Regions from separate parts of the Streptomyces sp. NPDC057617 genome, predicted to be linked through region 1. Evidence: riboswitches for the same ligand, from Rfam matches in the RefSeq annotation. Region 1 holds a riboswitch; each other region holds the start of a gene.

Region 1 (7,500 bases):
CGCCTGAAGCGCCCCGCCCGCTGATCGGCTCGCCCTGACCAACCGGGGTCCGGTTCCTTCGCGTTCGTACCCCGGTCCTTCGCATTCGCGCAGGCTGCTCGGTGTTCGGCCCTACCCCCTCTCATGCCTTTGCCGTAGATTTCCTCGCGCTCATCAATGGCGATCAGTGAGGGGACGGATGCGCTGTGTCAGAAGTGTCAGAGGTTCGTGAAGAAAAGCCGGCGGCGAGCAGACGTCCAGTAGTCACTCCCGTGCGCGTGGTGATAGCGCTCTGCCTCGTCGCGCCCTTTGTGGCGCTGCTCTGGGTCGGCTCGTACGCGAAGACCGAACCCGTCTTCATCGGCATCCCGTTCTTCTACTGGTACCAGATGGCCTGGGTGGTGGTCTCGACCGGACTGACCATGATCGCGTACCAGCTCTGGCAGCGTGACCAGCGCGGCCGTGCGGGAGGTGCGTCGCGATGACCGACGGCGTGAACGGTGTGGCGCTCACCGTCTTCATCCTCTTCTTCGTGGCCGTCACGGTCATGGGCTTCCTGGCCGCGCGCTGGCGCAAGGCCGAGAACGAGCACAGCCTGGACGAATGGGGGCTGGGCGGCCGGTCGTTCGGCACCTGGGTCACCTGGTTCCTGCTCGGCGGCGACCTCTATACGGCGTACACCTTCGTGGCGGTCCCGGCGGCGATCTACGCGGCGGGCGCGGCCGGCTTCTTCGCCGTGCCGTACACCATCCTGGTCTACCCGCTGATCTTCACCTTCCTGCCCCGGCTGTGGTCGGTCTCGCACAAGCACGGGTACGTCACCACCTCCGACTTCGTCCGGGGGCGCTTCGGCTCAAAGGGCCTCTCGCTGGCGGTCGCGGTCACCGGCATCCTCGCGACCATGCCGTACATCGCGCTCCAACTGGTGGGAATCCAGGCGGTGCTCGATGTGATGGGCCTCGGCGGCGGTGAGAACACCAACTGGTTCATCAAGGACCTGCCACTGCTCCTCGCCTTCGGAGTGCTCGCCGCGTACACCTACTCGTCCGGGCTGCGCGCGCCCGCGCTGATCGCCTTTGTGAAGGACACCCTGATCTATCTGGTGATCGCGGTGGCCATCATCTACATCCCCATCAAACTGGGCGGTTTCGACGACATCTTCGCCAAGGCGGGCGAGGCGTTCGCGCAGCCCAATCCGGCGACGGGCGCGCCACGCGGAGCGCTCGTACCGGGCGACGCAGGGCAGTGGGGCTATGCCACCCTGGCGCTCGGCTCCGCGCTCGCGCTCTTCATGTATCCGCACTCCATCACGGCGACGCTCTCCAGCCGCAGCCGCGATGTGATCCGGCGCAACACCACGATCCTGCCGCTGTATTCACTGATGCTGGGGCTGCTGGCGCTGCTGGGCTTCATGGCGATCGCCGCCGGGATCAAGGTGGACAACGGGCAGTTGGCGATCCCGCAGCTCTTCGAGAACATGTTCCCGGCCTGGTTCGCGGGCGTGGCCTTCGCGGCCATCGGGATCGGCGCGCTGGTGCCGGCCGCGATCATGTCGATCGCCGCGGCGAATCTCTTCACCCGCAATATCTACAAGGACTTCATCAGGCCGGACGCGACCCCGGCGCAGGAGACCAAGGTCTCGAAGGTGGTCTCGCTGCTGGTGAAGGTGGGCGCGCTGGTCTTTGTCCTGTCCATGGACAAGACGGTGGCGATCAACTTCCAGTTGCTGGGCGGAATCTGGATCCTCCAGACGATGCCGGCCCTGGTCGGCGGCCTGTTCACCCGCTGGTTCCACCGCTGGGCGCTGCTCGTCGGCTGGGGCGTCGGCATGCTGTACGGGACGGCCGCGGCGTACGGGGTCGCGAGCCCCACCCAGAAGCACTTCGGCGGATCGTCGGCGGAGATCCCGGGGATCAACGAGATCGGCTACATCGGTCTGACGGCGTTCGTGCTGAATGTGGTGGTGACGGTGGTGCTGACGTTCGTGATGCGGGCGGTCAAGGCGCCCGAGGGCGTGGACGAGACGAGCCCGTCGGACTACACGGCGGACGCGGGGGATCCGGGGGTACGGGTCGAGCCGGCGAAGGCGGCTTCGGGCGATCCGGTGCACTGAGGGTCTCGTGTTCCGACCGGGCCGCCGCGGCTTCCTCGCTGGTGAGGAGGGCGCGGCGGCCCGTTGTCGTACCCATGGCGCACACTCGGTGCATGGACTTCACGATCAGAGAGGCCGAGCCCGGGGAGTACGCGCGGCTCGGCGAGATCACCGCGCGGGCGTATCTGGTGGACGGGCACCTGGACTTCGGTGAGGACGACCCGTATCTGTACACGCTGCGGGATGTGGCCACGCGGGCGGCCGAGGCGGAGGTGCTGGCCGCCGTGGACCCGGACGGGACGGTGCTGGGCGGGGTCACCGTTGTCCTGGCCGGCGGGCCCTGGGCGGACATCGCGCAGGACGGCGAGGCCGAGTTCCGGATGCTGGCGGTCGACCGGGCGGCCCGGGGCAGAGGCGTCGGCGAGGCCCTGGTCCGTGCCTGTGTGGCGCGCGCTCAGAACACGGAGGGCTGTATACGGCTGGTCCTCTCGACCCAGGCGTCCATGCGGCAGGCCCACCGGATCTATGAGCGCCTCGGCTTCGTCAGGACCCCCGAGCGGGACTGGGAACCGCTCCCGGAACTCCCGCTGCTCGCCTATGTCCTGGACCTGCCCGGCGCCGCCGACGGTGGTACGCCCGGGGGCGGCTGACCATACCCGACACTACATCTGGGGGGTGGTGCGGCTTCCAGCCACCAGATGTATGCTCGACCTCGCTGTCGACGCAGGGGAATCCGGTGCGAATCCGGAACTGTCCCGCAACGGTGTGCTGTGGTGCGCTTTGCCGTGCCCGCGAGTCCGAGCGCCTGCCGACGGTGCGTCCGGGTCGGCCGATCCGGGCGCCGAGACGTCCGGGCCTCGCGGTTGGGCCGGTGGACGCCGCGCCGCGTGCTGCCCGGGTCCCGGGGGTACGGCGGTGCGCGCCCCCGTATCCCCTCGCGCCGGCCCGGAGCCGAGCGAGGGAGAGCACCACGTGACCATCGCGCCAGCGGATCCGGCGGCAGCCGCTCCGGGAACCACCGGGCCTGATGGACCCGCAGACGGGCCGACCGACGGGCAAATCGGTGAAGCGGCCGACGGACCGGGCGCCGCGCTGCTGCGGGTCCTGGCCGAACTGACCGCCGATCTGCCCGACGCCGACCCCGGCAGAGTGGCCGCCGCCGCACTCCGGGGCCGTAACGCCCGGTCGGACGAGGCCGAGCTGCGCGGGCTCGCCATCGAGGCGGCCGCGGGTCTGATCGCCGAGGACCCGTCGTACTCCCGGCTCGCCGCCCGGCTGCTCGCCCGCGCCATCGTGGAGGAGGCGGCGGGCCAGGGCGCGGTGTCGTTCTCGGCGTCGGTCGCGGTCGGGCACCGCGAGGGCCTGATCGCGGACCGTACGGCCGGTTTTGTCGCGCTGCACGCCGCCCGGCTCGACCGGCTGGCCGATCCGGCGGCGGACGACCGCTTCGGCTACTTCGGGCTGCGTACGCTCCACGACCGCTATCTGCTCAGGCACCCGCTGACCCGCCGGGTGATCGAGACCCCGCAGCACTTCATGCTGCGGGTGGCCGCCGGGCTCGCGGAGGACGAGTCGGCACGGGCGCTGGACGAAGTCGCCGCGCTGTACGGGCTGATGAGCCGGCTGGAGTATCTGCCGTCCTCGCCGACCCTCTTCAACTCCGGTACGCGCCACCCCCAGATGTCGTCCTGCTATCTGCTGGACTCCCCGCTGGACGAGCTGGACTCGATCTACGAGCGGTACCACCAGGTGGCCAGGCTCTCCAAGCACGCGGGCGGCATCGGCATCCCGTACTCCCGTGTCCGCTCGCGCGGTTCACTGATCCGCGGCACCAACGGGCACTCCAACGGCATCGTCCCTTTCCTCCGCACCCTCGACTCCTCGGTCGCCGCGGTCAACCAGGGCGGCCGGCGCAAGGGCGCGGCCTGTGTGTATCTGGAGACCTGGCACGCGGATCTGGAGGAGTTCCTGGAGCTGCGCGACAACACCGGCGAGGACGCCAGGCGTACGCACAACCTCAATCTGGCGCACTGGATCCCGGACGAGTTCATGCGCCGGGTGGAGGCGGACGGCATGTGGTCGCTGTTCTCGCCCTCCGATGTGCCGGAGCTGGTCGATCTGTGGGGCGAGGAGTTCGACGGGGCCTACCGCGACGCGGAGGCGGCGGGCCTGGCCCGCAGGACCGTCCCGGCGCGCGAGCTGTACGGCAGGATGATGCGCACCCTCGCCCAGACCGGCAACGGCTGGATGACCTTCAAGGACGCGGCGAACCGTACGGCCAACCAGACCGGCGAGTCCGGCGCGGTCGTCCACTCGTCCAATCTCTGTACGGAGATCCTGGAGGTGACGGACGACGGCGAGACTGCGGTGTGCAACCTGGGTTCGGTGAACCTGGGGGCGTTCGTGCTGGATCCGGGCGAGCGGGACGCGCCGGGTGCGTCCGGCGACGGGTTCGACTGGGAGCGGCTCGACGAGACCGTCCGTACGGCCGTGACCTTCCTCGACCGGGTCGTGGACATCAACTTCTACCCGACCGAGCAGGCCGGGAACTCCAATGCGAAGTGGCGGCCGGTGGGTCTGGGCGTCATGGGTCTCCAGGACGTCTTCTTCAAGAAGCGGCTCCCCTTCGACTCCCCCGAGGCCGCCGCGCTCTCCACACGGATCGCCGAGCGGATCATGCTCGCCGCGTACGAGGCGTCCTGCGACCTCGCCGAGCGCTCAGGACCGCTGCCCGCCTGGTCCCGGACCCGCGCCGCCCGCGGCGTACTGCACCCCGACCACTACGGCGTGGAGCCGGCCTGGCCGGAGCGCTGGGCGGCGCTCCGCGCCCGTATCGCCTCGACCGGGATGCGCAACGCGCTGCTCCTGGCGATCGCGCCGACCGCCACCATCGCGTCGATCGCGGGGGTGTACGAGTGCATCGAGCCGCAGGTCTCCAATCTCTTCAAGCGCGAGACGCTCTCGGGTGAGTTCCTCCAGGTCAACTCGTATCTGGTGGCGGATCTGAAGAGGCTGGGCGCCTGGGACGCGCACTCGCGCGAGGCGCTGCGCGAGTCGAACGGCTCGGTGGCGGGCCTCGCCGGGGTCCCGGCGGAGATCCGCGCGCTGTACCGCACGGCGTGGGAGATCCCGCAGCGCGCGCTGATCGACATGGCGGCGGCGCGTACGCCGTATCTGGACCAGAGCCAGTCGCTGAACCTGTTCCTGGAGACGCCGACGATCGGGAAGCTCAGCTCGATGTACGCGTACGCCTGGAAGCAGGGGCTGAAGACGACGTACTACCTGCGCTCGCGCCCGGCGACCAGGATCGCGAGAGCGGCGGGCGCGGCGGGGGCGGCGGGGGCGGCCCGAGCGGCCGTACCCGCGCAGGCGACGCCGGAGGACGCCGTGGCCTGCTCCCTGGAGAACCCCGAGTCCTGCGAGGCGTGCCAGTAAATGACCACGGAGACAACAGAGACAACGGACATGACGACGAAGAACCTGCTGGACCCGGGTTTCGAACTGACCCTGCGCCCCATGCGCTATCCGGACTTCTACGAGCGCTACCGCGACGCGATCAAGAACACCTGGACGGTCGAGGAGGTCGATCTGCACTCCGATGTGGCCGACCTCGCCAAACTCTCCCCCGGTGAGCGGCATCTGATCGGCCGGCTGGTCGCGTTCTTCGCGACGGGCGACTCGATCGTGGCGAACAATCTGGTGCTGACGCTCTACCGGCACATCAACTCGCCCGAGGCGCGGCTCTATCTCTCCCGCCAGCTCTTCGAGGAGGCCGTGCACGTCCAGTTCTATCTGACGCTCCTCGACACGTATCTCCCCGATCCGGACGACCGCGCGGCGGCGTTCGCGGCGGTGGAGAACATCCCGTCGATCCGTGAGAAGGCGGAGTTCTGCTTCCGCTGGATCGACTCGGTCGAGACGCTCGACCGCCTGGAGTCCCGCGCGGACCGCCGCCGCTTCCTGCTCAATCTGATCTGCTTCGCGGCCTGTATCGAGGGCCTGTTCTTCTACGGAGCCTTCGCCTACGTCTACTGGTTCCGCTCCCGTGGCCTGCTGCACGGCCCGGCCACGGGCACCAACTGGGTGTTCCGTGACGAGACGATGCATATGAACTTCGCCTTCGAGGTCGTCGACACGGTCCGCAAGGAGGAGCCGGACCTGTTCGACGACACCCTTCAGCGCGAGGTCACGGCCATGCTCCAGGAGGCGGTCGAGGCGGAACTCCACTTCGCCGAGGACCTCTGCGGCGAGGGCCTCCCCGGCATGAACACCGACTCCATGCGCGCCTACCTCCAGTGCACGGCCGACCACCGCCTCCAGCGCCTGGGCTTCCCCCCGCTGTACGGCACGGAGAACCCCTTCTCCTTCATGGAGTTGCAAGGCGTCCAAGAGCTGACCAACTTCTTCGAACGCCGCCCGTCGGCCTATCAGTCGGCGGTGGAGGGCACGGTCGGCTTCGACGACGACTTCTGACCCGCTAGCTGCGGGTTGACGGGGAGCGGGGGTGGAGGGTGGTGGCGAGTCTGGGGCCCAGCCAGCGTTTGAGTTTGCGGAGGGGTTCGAGCTGGCCCGCCGCTCTGTCGATGCGGTAGTAGAGCTGGGGCGGGATGTGCGGAAGCAGGGGGGAGTGGCGCTGGCCCAGGAGGGCGAACATGTGGGCCGGGGCGAGGTTGATGTAGCGGGGGAGGTTCTCGTACCACTGCGCGCTGTAGCGGGCCGCGCTCTGGACGGGGAGGAGGGCCGATCTGCGCTCGCGTTCGTAGCGGGCCAGGGCCGGGGCGAGATCGCGGGTGTCGCCGAGGGTGTCACCGAGGGCGGTGGCCAGGGCGATGGCGTCCTCCAGGGCGAGTGTGGTGCCCGCGCCGATGGAGTAGTGCGTGGTGTGCGCGGCGTCGCCGAGCAGGACGAGGTTGCCGCGGTGCCAGGTCCGGTTGGTGAGCGTACGGAAGTTCAGCCACTGGGCGCTGCCATCGGCGTGGGACCGCCCGATCAGCCGGTGTCCGCCGAGCGGCCCGGCGAAGAGCCGCTCCAGCAGGGCCAGGCCGTCGGCCTCGTTCATCCGGTGGAGGCCGAGGCCCTGCCAGGTCGCCGGGGAGCACTCGACGATGCAGGTGCTGTGCTCCTCGCTGAACCCGTAGCCGTAGCACCAGATCCAGCCGTGCGCGGTCTCCACGAAGCCGAAGGTGAAGGAGTCAAAGACCTTGGTGGTGCCGAGCCAGATGTACATGTTCCGCCCGGCCACCGCCTCGGTCCCGAAGTGGTCCGCGTGGCGCTCGCGCAGCGCGCTGCCGACCCCGTCGCAGGCGACGACGAGGTCGGCTTCGGGCGGTCCGGCCGCGGCGTCGACGGGGTGCTCGAACTCGACGCGTACGCCCAGGGATGCGGCCCGCTCGGCGAGGAGTTCGAGCAGTCGGCGTCGTCCGATGCCG
Region 2 (7,500 bases), on a different contig from region 1:
CGCCGGGCGCGGCGCCGGTGACGATCCGCAGGCCGGGGACGCCGAGCGCCCGCGCGTTGCGGCCGATGCGCTCCGCCCGTATGGGATCCCGCTCGACGGACACCGCCCGGCAGGACCGGTGCGTACGCATCCACTCGACCGCGATCGAGCCCGACCCGCCGCCGATGTCCCACAGCAGCTCCCCCGGCGCGGGCGCCAGCGCGGCCAGTGTGGCGGCGCGGACATGGCGCTTGGTGAGCTGGCCGTCGTGCTCGTACGCCGTGTCAGGCAGGCCCGGTACGGCGCCGAGCCGCAGCGCGTCCGGCGCGCGACGGCACTCGACGGCCACCACATTCAGCGGATCAAACGCAGGAACAGAGACAACCCCGCCCGCCCAGTCCTGCGCGAGGCCCTCCGTCCGCCGTTCCCGTTCCCCGCCGAGCTGTTCGAGTACGTGCATACGGCTCGGCCCGTACCCCCGGTCCCGCAGCAGCGCCGCCACCTCGGCCGGAGTCGCCGCGCCCGCGCTGAGCACCAGGACCCGGCGGCCGTCGTACAGCGCTGCGGCGAGCCGCTCGACGGGCCGGCCGACCAGGGTGACGACCTCCGTGTCCTCCACCGGCCAGCCGAGCCGGGCGCAGGCGTACGAGACGGACGACGGATGCGGCAGCACGCGCAGCGCCCCAGCCCCGGCCCCCGCCACAGCCCCCGCTGCCGCCTCCGCCCCCGTAACTTCCATGAGCGTCCGCCCGATCCCGTAGAACATCGGGTCCCCACTGGCCAGTACGCACAGCCGCCGCCCGGCATGAGCCGCGAGCACCCCCGGTACGGCGGGCCGCAGCGGCGAGGGCCACACCACCCGTTCCGCCGCGCACTCGTCGCGCGGCAGCAGCTCCAACTGCCGGGCGCCGCCCACGATCACGTCGGCCGCGCGCAGTGCCGCCCGACCGGGCGCGGAAAGTCCGGCCCAGCCGTCGGCACCGATCCCGACGACGGTCACGGGCGACACCGGTGTGCTGGGTCTCAACGCGCGCTGCCCACCGGCGGCGTCACCCCGTCAGCTCCCGTCCCCGGTCCCGTACCCGAGGCGGCCCGCGCGGCCCGCGGCGCGAGCACCCGCTCCGCCAGCGCCCCGAAGATCAGCCCGAAGGCCGTCCACAACAGCGCCTGTACACCCAGCGAGGCGAGCCGGAATTCCCAGAGGAGAGCCGCCGGGAAGGTTTCCCGTACGGCATCGGAGTTGGCGGGCAGGACAAGACACGCGACCGCCACGGCGGCCACATATCCGGCTCCGGCGACGACGGACGCGTTCCAGTTGCCCAGTCTCGGAGCGAGCCTCCGGCCCGCGATGACGGCGATGACGGCCAGCAGCACACTGAGCACGATCATCAGGAAGAAGAGCGTGGTGCGCTTGCCGATGGTGTCCGGGTTGCCCACCGCGGGCGGGGTCGCCGGATACTTCAGGAACGGCACCAGATAGACCGTGGTGAAGGCCGCGCCCGCGACCAGCGCCGCGGTCGCCCTCGGCCCGAACCGGCCGATCCTGCCCAGACAGACGGAGAAGACCAGCGAGGCGATGCCGCCGAGGGCCACTCCGTACACCAGGACACCGGTGGCCAGCCCGAACGTCGACTGGACCGGCCTGCTGACCAGCTCCTCTTCCTCCTCTGCCGGCTGCTCCGCCGCGGTGTGCCCGGCGTGCTCGTGCGCCGCCGGTGCGGACTGGGTCTCCTCCAGCGCGATGGAGTCCCGTACGGAGGGCTCACCGGCCACATACGCCAGCGCGAACGCGAAGAGTCCGGCCAGCACGCCCGCGACCATGCCGCGGACCAGGAGAGTTCTGACGGTGGAGGCATGCATGTGCGTGATCTCCGTCAGCCGTCAGTGACAGGGGAATCCGAGCAGATGACGGCCGTCATGCACCCACTCGTGCACGCCCTCCCCCGAGAACACCGAGGTGGCACCCTGTTCGGCGCCGACGAAGTAGAACAGGACCAGCATCAGGGTGCCCACGAACACGGCCCACGGCAGCACCGCGCGCAGTGGAAGCGGTGTCACCGGAGCGGTGGCGCCGGCACCGGTGGTGACGGACGGAACGACCGGCGGCGCGATGGACTCAGCCATGACGGAACCTCCTTGGGGAACTCGCGTCCCATTCAGTGGAGCTCGAACGACGGCCGTCGGGTCTGACTCACCGGGCTCCGCACCGCCACCGCGCTGTTACGCGGCGGCCGGCACCCGGCATACAGTGGCGCGACCGTGCCGGACTCTCACCGGACTTCCGTCTTGCCGTCGTATATACCGACGTGAAGGTACCGCGATCCGGCAGACCGGCCAAGAGGCCCTCGGCGCGGCCCCGACCGACGGCGGGCCCGCGAGGGAACCCCGACCGGCGGACCGGCCCGACTGGGCGCCCCGCCCGATCGGGAGACAGGCCCAACTGGCGGGCCGGGCAGGCTTGGAGGGCGGGCCCGGCAGGCCCGGAGCGAGGAGAGCCGTATGACGACCCGGGTGATGTTCATCTCACCGGCCATCAGCACAGCGCTGCGCGAGGCCCGTTTCGCCACGACGGAACCTACTGAGGCCGTTGAGCCCGACATCGAGACCTCCGGGACAGTCACCGACACCTCCGGAACCGCGACCGCGACCGACGCCCTGGATCCGCTGGACGCCCTCGATCCGCTCGGGCTCCGGCAGGCCGAAGCGGTACGGGAGAGCTTCCCCCGTACCGCCACCGCCACCCTGTACGTCTCCCCCTCGGCGCGCTGCCGCCGTACCGCCGAGGTCCTCGGCCTGGACGCCGCGCCGCTGCCGGACCTCGCGCCCTGTGCGATGGGCCGCTGGCAGGGCCGGACGCTCGACGAAGTGACCGCCGCGGAACCGGAGTCGGTCGCCGCGTGGCTCTCCGACCCGGCCGCCGCGCCGCACGGCGGGGAGTCCCTGCGTACCTTCCACACCCGCGTCGCCCACTGGCTGGACACGCTGGGTTCCGAATCAGCAGGCAGTAGGCACGTCATCGCCGTGGCCGAGCCGGACATCATCCGCGCCGCCGCGGTCCACGCCCTCGGCGCCGGCCCCCGGTCGTTCTGGCGGATCGACATACAGCCGCTGTCCGCCGTCGAGCTCAGCGGGCGCGGCGGCCGGTGGAATCTCCTCGGCGGCCGCCCCCTGCACACGACCGCCCCCTGACCGGCCGGCGCACCCGCTACGGCCGGGCCCAGCCCGGGTCTCGGCCCATCGCGGCCAGCAGCGCATCGAACGGACTCGCGTCCTCCGCCACCGGCACCGGCTCCCCGAACACCCCCATCTTCCGCCCCATCGGCGCCAGAGCCCTGAACTCCTCCCCGACCACATCCAGAAGCACCCCGGCCGGCTCGTACGGCTGCCCCGTCGCCCGTGCCAGATCCCACCCGTGCACGGTCAGATCGCCGAGCACCATCGCGCCGACCGTCCTGGCCGGAAACCCCATGGCCCCCGAGGTGCCCTCCTCGGCGCCCGGCGCGTCCCACGCGTCGATGAGCCGTACGGTCTCCTCCGCGAACCGCTCGCGCCACGCTCCCTCCAGAGGCTCGGGCGGGACCCCGAAGTCGGCTTCCTTCTTCGCCGCCAGCGCCTGGAAGTTCACGACGACCTGGAGGAGATGGGCCGCCAGCGCGCGTACGTCGTACTCGCTGCACGGCGTCGGCGCGCCGAGCTGCTCATCGGTGATGCCACGGACGACGGTGACGGTACGGTCCGCCGCCGCCTCCAACAGTCTGCTGATCTTGTCGCTCATGGCCCGACCGTACGAACCGCCGCCGTCGGCCGTCTTGAACAAACACGACAGCAAACACGACAGGCCGCGGCGGACAAACGCGGCATAGGATCCGGCCATGGCAGGTCCGCGGCGCGACACCCGGGGCATCGTCGACGCCCCCGGACTTTTCGCGCGCGTACGGTTCCGGCGCCGCGAACCGGCACCGCCCCTGCGGCCGTATCTGGAGCACTACTGGCTGATCGACTGGGATCTGGCCCAGCCGTATGTCTCGCAGGTGGTGCCGCACCCCTCGGTGAATGTGGTCTTCCAGCGGTTCGGGTACGGGCCCGGCGGCTCGTCCTTCGCGGAGGTGGCGGGCATCGGGCTGGAACTGTTCAACCAGCGGCTGGAGGGGCGGGGGCGCGTGTGCGGGGTGCAGTTCAGGCCGGGCGGTTTCCGGCCGTTCGCGCCGCGGTGGCCCGTATCGGAGTGGACGGGACGGCGGGTGCCGCTCGGCGAGGTCATGCCGACGACGGCCGCGGACATCGAGACGGTGCTCGGCAACGGTGAGGCCGGTGGGTCTGGCGGATCCGGTACGTCCGGTGAGGCGCGGGAGGCCTGTGTGCCCGGGGAGTCCGGTGTGTCCGGGGACTCCGGTGAGGACGCCCGGGTGGCCGCGCTCGACGCGTATCTCCTGGGGATCGGGCCGCGCCCGGATCCGCAGGCCGACCAGGCCATGGCGCTGGCCGACCGGATCAGAACGGACCGTACGATCCGGCGCGTGGACCAGCTCGCCACGGCGGAGGGGGTCTCGACACGCTCACTGCAACGGCTGTTCGCGGCGTATGTGGGGGTGGGGCCGAAGTGGGTGATCCTGCGCTACCGCATCCATGAGGCGCTGGAGCGCGCCGAATCGGACGCGGGCGCAGACCCTGGCAGCAGCGGCAGCGGCACCAGCTCAGCGGTCGACTGGGCCGAGCTGGCCTCCGAACTCGGCTACAGCGACCAGGCCCACCTCGTACGCGACTTCACCGCGACAGTCGGCGTCCCCCCGACGGCGTACGCCCGCCAGGGGCCGTAACAGCTCCGCCGCCCACTGCCCGACCCGTCCGGCGCCCTGGCTCATCCGGTGCCTTGGGTTGTCCGGCGTCCTGGGTTGTCCACAGCCCCGCGCCGCTCCCCCGCCGATTCGGGCCGAATGTCAGACCCCCGTCCTACAGTGCGTGGCATGGAGAGCAAAGCACCGCGCGTACGGCTCGAACCATGGTCGGAGTCCGATCTCGATCTTCTGCGCGCCACGAACGCGCCGGAGCTGATGACCCACCTCGGCGGCCCCGAGACCGAGGAGCAGGTGGTCAAGCGGCACAGACGGTATGTCGACCTGAGCGCCGACCGGACGGGCAAGGGCCGGATGTTCCGCGTCGTGCTGCTCCCGGGCGGCGAGGCGGTCGGCACGATCGGGTTCTGGGAGCAGACCTGGCAGGGGAGGCTGGTGTACGAGACGGGCTGGGGCGTCCTCGCCGCGTATCAGGGCCGGGGCATCGCGGCCGCGGCTGCCGCCGCCGTGATCGAGCAGGCGCGCGCCGAGAAGAAGCACCGCTATCTGCACGCGTTCCCGTCCGTCAGCAATCCGCCGTCGAACGCGCTGTGCCGCAGGGCGGGCTTCTCCTTCCAGGGCGAATGCGACTTCGAGTACCCACCGGGGCAGGTGATGCGCTGCAACAACTGGAGGCTGGACCTGGAGCGGCCCGAAGAGGACTGACACCGGGGCTTGACGCCGACCGGAACGGCGTGCGCTCAGCCGTGGCACCAGGTGCGCTCAGCCATGGCGCACGACCCGAGCGGCCCTGAATCCCCTGGCCCGTCCCCCTCGTCCAATGACATCCTGACGGCGTGAACGGACCGGAGATCCAGATCAGCTTCGCCCCTGAGCTGCGCCTCTTCGTCGCGGCGGAGCGGCGGCAGGGACGTACGGCCGTGCTCACCGACGGCTCGTCCACGCTCGGCCATGCCGTCGAATCGCTGGGCGTCCCGCTCACCGAGGTCGGCCGGCTGGTCGTCGACGGCCGTGACGTGTCCGTCGCGCACATCCCGGCCGCGGGCGAGTCGGTCGAGGTACGGGCCGTGAGCCGGCCGCAGCGGGTGCCGGGCGCGCCCCTGCGCTTCCTGCTCGACGTCCACCTCGGCACGCTCGCACGGCGGCTCCGGCTGCTGGGGGTCGACGCGGCGTACCAGAGCGAGGACCTCGGCGACCCGGCGCTGGCCACGCTCTCCGCCGGTGAGCGCCGGGTGATGCTGTCCCGGGACCGGGGGCTGCTGCGGCGACGGGAGATCTGGGCCGGGGCGTACATCTACAGCGACCGCCCCGACGACCAGCTCCGGGACGTGCTGGAGCGCTTCGCACCGGCCCTCGCGCCATGGACCCGCTGCACGGCCTGCAACGGCGAACTGGGCGCCGCGGACAAGGACTCCGTCCAGGAGCAGCTCGAACAGGGCACCCAGCGTTCGTACGACGTCTTCGCCCAGTGCCGGGCGTGCGGCCGGGTGTACTGGCGGGGCGCGCACCATGCCCGGCTGGCGGCGATCGTCGAGGAAGCGGTACGGGAATTCGGCGACGCGGCGGCGTGAGCGGGACGGGGCCCGCGCGCTGAGGCCAAGCCGCCGGAGCCGGGACCAGAAGGCGTACCAAGAGTCACAAGGCGTGATTCAGAAGGCGTACCGGGGTCAGAAGGCGGTACCGGGGTTCAGAAGGCGTACCGGTCGCCCGTGTCCGGGGCCAGGACCCGGTGCTCGTTGTTGCCGGGGTTGTCGTCGCTCGCGCCGCCGTTCCAGGCCGTGCCGATCCGTACGACCACTTCGTCCGGCCGCCCCGCGGTCCTGAGGTCGAGCATGATCTCCGTACCGCGCTGAAGCGCCCGGAGGCGCCCCGTACGGCACAGCACCGTCCGGTCGCCGGCCCAGACGCACGCGGCCGGGAGTTCCTGGCCGGGCGGCAGGGGTGCCGAGAAGTCGAGCCGTACGGTCGCGTCCGGCAGCGGGGACGGGCCGTGGTTCTCGGACTGGAGCCGGACTCTCAGCCCGCCGTTCGACAGCGACACATGCCCGTGGTGCGCCAGATCGGCCTCGGGTGCGGCAAAACGTGCGGCGGAACCGGGACCAGGGGCGTCGGAGGCCCCGACCCCCGGATCCGCACCCGTCACCACCGCCGCGGCGGCCGCGGTCCCGACCAGCAGCACTTTGCCCATGACGCGCATGGCACACATGACACCCATGGGTTGAACATACTGATCATCACACCGTAATACCGACAAACCATAGCCCCGGCGCACCCCCGGTCACCCACATGGCACGCTGTCGGGATGCTCGTGCTCCGCTCCGCCCTCCTCTTCGTCCTCGCCGCCGTCTTCGAGATCGGCGGCGCCTGGCTCGTCTGGCAGGGAGTGCGCGGCGACGGCTCCGGCGGCGGTGGCCGCGGCTGGATCTGGATCGGCGCGGGAGTGATCGCCCTCGGCGCGTACGGCTTTGTCGCCACGCTCCAGCCGGACGGCGAGTTCGGCCGGATCCTCGCCGCGTACGGCGGGATCTTCGTCGCCGGATCGATCGTCTGGGGCATGGTCGCGGACGGCTACCGCCCGGACCGCTGGGATGTCACGGGCGCGCTGGTCTGTCTGGCCGGTATGGCCCTGATCATGTACGCGCCCCGCGGCCACTGAAGGGACCTCCGCACCACGGCCCCGGGGGTCGCCCGCGCCCCGGACACCGCAAGCACCCGTAAGCAGCAGCCC
Region 3 (7,500 bases), on a different contig from region 1:
GCAGCCGAATCCGTACCAGCAGCCGGGGTACCAGCAGCCGAATCCCTATCAGCAGCCGGGATATCAGCAGCCCCAGCCCCAGCAGCCTCAACAGCCCGGCTACGCGCAGCCGGGGTACCAGGATCCGGGGTATCCGCAGCAGGGGTACCAGCAGCCCAACCCGTACCAGCAGCCGACCGCGCCGCAGTACGCCGCACCGGGACAGTACGGCCAGCAGGGGCAGCCCGGCCCTCCCGGACCGCCGGGACCGTCGCCGGACAGGAAGAAGACGACCGTCGTCGCGGTCGTCGCGGCCGCGGTCGTGGTAGTCGCCGCCGCGGGCACCGCGTTCTTCGTGATGAACAAGGACGGCGGTACGGCCGACAAGGCCGCCGACGACAAGCCCTCGGCGTCCGCCCCCGAGCCCACCGAGCCGAGTGAGGACGCGCCCACCGGCAACCCCAGGGCCGGTGACGAGAGCAAGCCGCTGATCGAGGGCTGGAAGGTCGTGACCAACCCCAAGCACGGGACGCAGTTCGATGTCCCGGCCGACTGGGAGGTCGAGGGGACCGGCGTCATATCCGGCTTCGAGGACCACAAGAAGAACGACGGCTCGCCCGTCCTCTCCTTCTCCGCGCCCGCCTTCTACAAGTCCAAGTGGTGCTCGCAGGACACCAACAAGGACGGCAGGATGGAGGACAGCAGCCTCGCGGGCACCGGCACCAAGGGCGGCAAGGGCGCCAAGGACACCGCGTCGGCCGCGAAGAACGAGGCGGGAAGCTGGGCCTGGGCCGCCTATGCCCAGCAGGAGCCGGATTCCGTGGTCAAGCAGAAGGTCAAGGTCACCGAGGCCCAGCCGTACACCACCAAGTCCGGGCTCAAGGGGCACTACGCGACGGCCGCCACCACGGGGGTGTCCAAGCCCAACAAGTGCGACACCGACGGCAAGTCGATCGCCTTCACCTTCACCAACGCCAAGGGCGACTTCGCGACCTGGGTGCTGTACGCCAACAAGGACGTGCCGGACGAGGTGCCGGACGCGACGATCAAGCAGATCCTGAGCACCGTACGGCTGGCGGGCTCCTCGTCATAGCCGATCGGCGTTCCGCGCTCGTGACCGGCCGGCGTCCGGGCCCGTAACCGATTGGCATCCGGGCGCCGGGGCGGCGATAGTCCCTGAGTGAACTCTCCCGTCGGCAGAAGCCCCCGTCGCCCCCGTGGCACCCGTCTCGCCCGCCGTCCCGAGTGGGCCGGCCGCAATTACACACTGCTGACCGCCGCGGCGATCGTCACCAATCTGGGCAGCCAGGGTGCGATGATCGCCGCGGCGTTCGCGGTGCTGGAGTCGGGCGGCGACGCGGGCGATGTGGGGCTGGTGGCGGCGGCCCGTACGGTCCCGCTCGTCCTCTTCCTGCTCATCGGCGGCGCGCTGGCCGACCGGCTCCCCCGGCACCGGGTGATGGTCGCCGCCAACGCCGTCAACTGCCTTTCGCAGGCGTCCTTCGCGGTCCTCGTCCTCACGGGCGAGCCGGAGCTGTGGCAGATGATGGCGCTGACCGCGCTGGGCGGCACCGCCCACGCCTTCTTCAGCCCGGCCTCCGAGGGCATGCTGATGTCCAGCGTCAGCGGAGCGCAGGCCGGCCGTGCCTTCGCCCTCTACCGGATGGCGATGCAGGGCGCCGGGATCGGCGGCGCGGCCCTGGGCGGCGCGCTGATCGCGCTGTTCGGGCCGGGCTGGGTCCTCGCCATCGACGCCGCCGCCTTCCTGGTCGCGGGGTCGATGCGCGCCTTCCTCGATGTGAGCCATATACCGCCGCGCGGGCCGGGCGAGGGGATGCTCGCCGATCTGCGGGACGGCTGGCGGGAGGTCACCGGCCGGCCCTGGCTGTGGAGCATCGTCGTCCAGTTCGCGGTGGTCAACGCGATGGTCTCGGCGGCCGAGGCGGTGTACGGGCCGCTGGTCGCCCGGGACGAACTCGGCGGTCCGGGCCCCTGGGGCCTGGCGCTGGCGGCCTTCGGCGCGGGTACGGTCGGCGGCGCGCTGCTGATGATGCGCTGGCGCCCGCGCCGGATGCTGCTCGCGGGCACCCTCGGTGTCTTCCCGCTGGCCCTGCCCTCGGCCGGGCTCGCGGTGCCGCTGCCCGTCGTGGGGCTGGCGGTGGTGATGTTCCTGACGGGCGTCTCCGTCGAGGTCTTCGGTGTCTCGTGGATGACCTCGCTGCACCAGGAGATCCCGGAGGACAAGCTGTCCCGCGTGTCCGCCTACGACTGGCTGGGCTCGGTCGGCATGATTCCGCTGGCCACGGCGCTCGCGGGCCCGGCGGAGAGCGCCTTCGGACGGAGTACGGCGCTGTGGGGCTGCTCGGCGCTGATCGTCCTGCTGACGGCGGCGGTCCTGACCGTCCCCGATGTACGGCGACTGACCCGCCGTACATCGGAGAAGACCGGGGCGGCCGCCGCGCGGACCGCCCCGGATCCGGTCTCACCGGACGAGGTGAGACCGGCCTGAGGCCCCGGGGCGGCCGAGCCGGCCAGGAGCCGTCCGGGAGACCGCCGGTTAGGAGACCAGCCCCCGGGTGCGCCGGGCCGCGGCGACCAGGTTCTCCAGGGACGTACGTACCTCCGCCCAGCTCCGGGTCTTCAGCCCGCAGTCGGGGTTGACCCACAGCCGCTCCGGCGGGATCGCCTCAAGTCCCTCGGCCAGCAGGGCGGTCATCTCCTCGGCCGAGGGCACCCGTGGCGAGTGGATGTCGTACACCCCGGGTCCCGCCTCGCGCGGATAGCCCGCCGCCGCCAGTTCGCCGGCGACCCGCATACCGGAACGGGCCGCCTCCAGGCTGATCACATCGGCGTCCAGATCCTCGATCGCCGGGAGGATGTCGCCGAACTCCGCGTAGCACATGTGCGTATGGATCTGGGTGTCCGGACGGACCCCGGAGGTCGTCAGCCGGAACGCCTCGGTGGCCCAGTCCAGATACGCCGGCCGGTCCGCCGCGCGCAGGGGCAGGGTCTCGCGCAGGGCCGGTTCGTCGACCTGGATCACGGCCGTACCCGCCGCCTCCAGATCCGCCACCTCGTCCCGCAGCGCGAGCGCCACCTGCCGGGCGGTCGCGCCGCGCGGCTGGTCGTCGCGGACGAACGACCAGGCCAGCATGGTGACGGGCCCGGTCAGCATTCCCTTGACGGGCCGGGTGGTCAGCGACTGTGCGTACGAGATGGTGTCCACGGTCATCGGGGCGGGCCGGGAGACATCCCCCGCGAGGACCGGCGGCCGGACATAGCGGGTGCCGTACGACTGGACCCAGCCGTGCCGGGTGACCAGGAATCCGGTGAGGCGCTCGGCGAAGTACCGCACCATGTCGTCGCGTTCGGGCTCGCCGTGCACCAGGACATCGATGCCGGACTTCTCCTGGAAGGCGATCACCTCGCGGATCTCGGCCCGGACGCGCTCGTCGTAGTGAGCCATGTCCCGCCGCCCCGCCCGCAGTTCGGCGCGGGCGGTGCGCAACTCGGCGGTCTGCGGGAACGATCCGACGGTCGTCGTCGGCAGTGGCGGCAGTCCGAGCCGCTCGTGCTGCGCGGCGGCGCGCTCGGTGTACGGCTGCTCCCGGCGGGCGTCCGCGTCCGTCACGGCCGCGCAGCGGGCCCGTACGACGGGATCGTGGGTGACGCCAGAGGAGGTCCGGGACGCCAGATCGGCGCGGTTCGCCGCCAGCCGGGCGGCGACGGTGTCCGTGCCCCGTGCGAGACCGCGGGCGAGGGTGACGACCTCGTCGGTCTTCTGGCGGGCGAAGGCCAGCCAGCGGGTGAGCAGCGGATCGAGATCCTTCTCGGCTGCGGTGTCCAGCGGGACGTGGAGCAGCGAGCAGGATGTCGACACATCGACCCGCTCGGCGAGACCGAGCAGGGTCGCGAGGGTGGTCAGCGAGGCCGCGAGATCGTTGATCCACACATTGCGCCCGTCCACCACCCCGGCGACGAGGCGCTTGCCGGGCAGTCCGCCGACCGCCGCGAGATCGGCGAGATTGGCGGCGGCGGGGCCGGTGAAGTCCAGCGCGAGCCCCTCCACGGGCGCCTTCGCCAGTACGGGCAGGGCCTCGCCGAGCCGGTCGAAGTACGAGGCGACCAGCAGCCGGGGCCGGTCGGTCAGCGCGCCGAGGCGGCGGTAGGCGCGGGCGACCGCGTCCAGTTCGGCGGGCGTACGGTCCTGGACCAGGGCGGGCTCGTCGAGCTGTGCCCACTCGGCGCCGGCCGCCCGCAGATCGGCCAGCACTTCCGCGTACACCGGAAGCAGCCGGTCGAGCAGGGTGAGCGGCTCGAATCCGGCGGCCACCCCGGGCGCGGGCTTGGCGAGCAGCAGATAGGTGACGGGGCCGAGCAGCACCGGCCGGGCGCCGGTGTGGCCGAGCGCGAGGGCCTCGCGCAGCTCGCCGCTCTGCTTCGCGGAGTCGGCGCTGAAGACCGTGTCCGGGCCCAACTCGGGGACGAGATAGTGGTAGTTGGTGTCGAACCACTTGGTCATCTCCAGCGGCGCGGCGTCCTGGGCGCCACGCGCCATGGCGAAGTAGCCGCCGAGCGCGTCGGCCTCGACGGCGGCCCGGTGCCTGGCCGGGACCGCGCCGACCATGACGCTGGTGTCGAGCACATGGTCGTAGTACGAGAAGTGGCCGGTGGGCACTTCGTCGAGTCCGGCGCCGGCCAGTTCGCGCCAGGTGTCGCGGCGCAGCCCGGCGGCGGTCTCCCGCAGCGCGTCCGCGGTGACCCGGCCCTTCCAGTACCCCTCGATCGCCTTCTTCAGTTCCCGGTCGGCGCCCTGGCGGGGGTAGCCATGGACGGTGGACCTGGGCATGGGCGCGGGCCTCTGACCCGGCCGGTCCGACCGGGATGCCGCGGCTGCGGACGTGGGTGTCACGGGACTCTCCTTCGCGAGTCGTACGGGAACGATCCCGGCGGAACTCGTGTGCAGCGAAGGAACGGAGGCCGGGGCGGGTGCCGCACACCATGTGCCGCACTGCCATGTGCGGCGCACATATATGCCGTGCACCTATGTGCTGTGCAGCCATGTGCCGCGCAGCCATGTGCCGCGCAGCTATGTGCGACGCAGCCATGTTGCGTACCGCCATGTGCGACGCAGCCATGTGGCGCGCGCCCGCCCGTATCCGCCGACCCGCCCACGAGGTCACCGAGATCTCCGTGCGCGGTCCTCGCACACGGGCAGTGGCAGGTCTTCGGACTCGCGGGCGCGCCTCGTGGCCGTACGCGATGTGCGTACGCGGACAAGGCACCTACTGGCCGTCGCTTCCCGGACGCGGTGCGTCCAGTGCGTATGACGGCGGTCGTTCCCACTCACCGCTGCGGGGCAGTCCCGGATTCCCACCGGGTTCCCTCTTGCGACGCGCCTGCCTGGCGGGCAGGGCGAACCGACTGCGCGTCCAGCATAGGTCCGGAACGCGACCTGCTCGAAACGTGGGTCCTGAATACTGGCGCCATGGTCCACGAAGACGAACCGGTACTGCTCGGCCGGGCGGGCCGTACCGCCCGTATCACGCTCAACCGGCCCCGCGCGCTCAACGCCCTCACCCACCCCATGGTGCTGCGGATCTCCGAGGCGCTCGCCCGGTGGGAGGACGACGAGAGTGTGACGGCGGTGATCATCTCGGGCGCCGGCGAGCGCGGGCTGTGCGCCGGCGGCGACATCCGCGCGATCCATGAGGACGCGCGCACCGGCGGCGCCGCCTCACCCGCCTTCTGGCGCGACGAGTACCGGCTCAACGCCCGGATCGCCCGCTTCCCCAAGCCCTATGTGGCGCTGATGGACGGCATTGTGATGGGCGGCGGCGTCGGTGTGTCGGCGCACGGCACCGTCCGGATCGTCACCGAACGGTCGGCGGTCGCCATGCCCGAGACCGGCATCGGCCTCGTCCCCGATGTCGGTGGCACGTATCTCCTCTCGCGCGCGCCGGGCGAGTTGGGCACCCATCTCGCCCTCACAGGGCGGGCGGTGGGCGCGGCCGACGCACTGCTCTGCGGCCTCGCGGATCACTTCGTACCCTCGGAGCGGCTGGACGCCGTACGGACCGCCCTCGCCGGCCCCGACGTACGCGAGGCGGCGCACGTCACCGAAACGGTACGGGGGTACGGGACGGCCGCGCCCGAGGGCCAACTCGCCGCGGACCGTGAGTGGATCGACCCCTGCTACGCGGCCGGCACGGTCGAGGAGATCGTCGAGCGGCTGCTCGCCACCGGTCTGCCCGCGGCGAAGGAGGCCGCCGAGACGATCCTGACCCGGTCGCCCACCGCGCTCAAGGCGACGCTCGAAGCGCTGCGCCGGGCCCGTCCGCTGCCGACGCTGGAGGAGGCGCTCGACCAGGAGTACCGGGCCTCGTGTGCCGCGCTGGCGACGCCCGATCTGCTGGAGGGGATCAGGGCGCAGGTCATCGACAAGGACCGCAGGCCGCGCTGGTCACCGAAGGAGCTGGCGCAGGTCACGGAGGCGGATGTGGCGCGGTTCTTCGCCCCGCCGCCGGGCGGCGACCTCGGACTGGCGGCCGGGGTCTGACAGAAGCGTGAGGGGTGCGGTCAGCGGCGGAGGTGGTGGCGCTTGCGCCAGGCGACCACCGCCGCGACCAGCCCGCTGACCACGATGAACCCCATCGCGGCCAGGAACACCGGCGAGGTCGGCGAGGCGGCCCGGCTGCCCGCGACCACATACGCCGCGTTGTTGGGGACCGAACCGATCAGGGTCGCCAGCAGGAACGGTGTCCACCGCATCCGGGAGACGGCCGCACCGTAGTTGATCGGGGCGAACGGCACACCGGGGAAGAGCCGGATGATCAGCATCGACCGGAAGCTGTGGGTGCTGAGCTGACGGTCTATCGCCTTCAGCCAGCGGCCCCGCAGCAGCGGGCGGAGCGCGTCCTGGCCGAGGAGGCGCCCGAGCCCGAAGGACATGGCCGCGCTCAGCACCGTCCCGGCCAGCGCGGCGACCAGCCCGAGGTACGAGCCGAGGAGCGCGCCGGAGGCGATGTTGAGCAGCGGGCGCGGTACGAACGCCGTGGCGCACAGCCCGTACCCCACGGTGAACAGCACCACGGCGACGCCTCCGCCGACACGCGGCAGCCAGCCGTCGGAGAGCAGCTTCTGCGGCTCGTACAGCAGCACCACCGTGGCCGCGGCGCCGAGCAGCACCACGAGAACGGCGAATCTCGCCCAGGGCGAGAGGAGTGCCCGGTAGCAACGGAGCGCGAGGCTTCGCGAGGACCGGGGGGCGGTGTCGAGCACGCGGGGAGCGTAACCGACGAAGATGTCCGGTCGCCGGGGACCAGGTGACGGACGCCTCCCGTCCGGCGCGTGTCCGGCGCAACCCGGGCACACCGGGCCGAAGAACGCGCCGGTCAGCCGCGCCTCGGCCGGTCCCACGGCTGGAGTCGGCCAACTGCGGCCCGGCGGAAAATCGTTCGACGCATCGGCCGGGCCTGGGCGAGGATCTGGGACATGGTCCGGTACGCCTTCCCCGCAGCG

What was found. Region 1 has a riboswitch for cobalamin ahead of ACFU9P_RS08660 (ribonucleoside-diphosphate reductase subunit alpha). Riboswitches for the same ligand answer to the same signal wherever they lie in the genome.
Region 2: it holds a riboswitch for cobalamin, as region 1 does, so the genes downstream of both, ACFU9P_RS31665 (CbtB-domain containing protein) here and ACFU9P_RS08660 (ribonucleoside-diphosphate reductase subunit alpha) in region 1, are expected to answer to the same signal.
Region 3: it holds a riboswitch for cobalamin, as region 1 does, so the genes downstream of both, metE (5-methyltetrahydropteroyltriglutamate--homocysteine S-methyltransferase) here and ACFU9P_RS08660 (ribonucleoside-diphosphate reductase subunit alpha) in region 1, are expected to answer to the same signal.

What each region holds. Positions count from the first base shown of each region.
Region 1 is NZ_JBHVGV010000002.1:688,002-695,501, reverse strand. Features, by position in the region: gene ACFU9P_RS08680 (GntR family transcriptional regulator) at 1-24, shown strand, start outside; gene ACFU9P_RS08675 (DUF3311 domain-containing protein) at 195-464, shown strand; gene mctP (monocarboxylate uptake permease MctP) at 461-2,092, shown strand; gene ACFU9P_RS08665 (GNAT family N-acetyltransferase) at 2,185-2,721, shown strand; cobalamin riboswitch at 2,757-2,899, shown strand; gene ACFU9P_RS08660 (ribonucleoside-diphosphate reductase subunit alpha) at 3,044-5,506, shown strand; gene ACFU9P_RS08655 (ribonucleotide-diphosphate reductase subunit beta) at 5,507-6,544, shown strand; gene ACFU9P_RS08650 (FAD-dependent monooxygenase) at 6,549-7,500, opposite strand, start outside.
Region 2 is NZ_JBHVGV010000017.1:101,610-109,109, forward strand. Features, by position in the region: gene cbiE (precorrin-6y C5,15-methyltransferase (decarboxylating) subunit CbiE) at 1-979, opposite strand, end outside; gene ACFU9P_RS31660 (CbtA family protein) at 1,003-1,839, opposite strand; gene ACFU9P_RS31665 (CbtB-domain containing protein) at 1,861-2,103, opposite strand; cobalamin riboswitch at 2,143-2,301, opposite strand; gene ACFU9P_RS31670 (histidine phosphatase family protein) at 2,479-3,168, shown strand; gene ACFU9P_RS31675 (TIGR03086 family metal-binding protein) at 3,185-3,754, opposite strand; gene ACFU9P_RS31680 (DUF6597 domain-containing transcriptional factor) at 3,852-4,796, shown strand; gene ACFU9P_RS31685 (GNAT family N-acetyltransferase) at 4,944-5,477, shown strand; gene ACFU9P_RS31690 (Mut7-C RNAse domain-containing protein) at 5,609-6,343, shown strand; gene ACFU9P_RS31695 (hypothetical protein) at 6,460-6,987, opposite strand; gene ACFU9P_RS31700 (YnfA family protein) at 7,075-7,428, shown strand.
Region 3 is NZ_JBHVGV010000009.1:363,037-370,536, forward strand. Features, by position in the region: gene ACFU9P_RS23820 (hypothetical protein) at 1-1,072, shown strand, start outside; gene ACFU9P_RS23825 (MFS transporter) at 1,160-2,488, shown strand; gene metE (5-methyltetrahydropteroyltriglutamate--homocysteine S-methyltransferase) at 2,537-4,828, opposite strand; cobalamin riboswitch at 5,181-5,419, opposite strand; gene ACFU9P_RS23835 (enoyl-CoA hydratase/isomerase family protein) at 5,468-6,538, shown strand; gene ACFU9P_RS23840 (TVP38/TMEM64 family protein) at 6,559-7,260, opposite strand.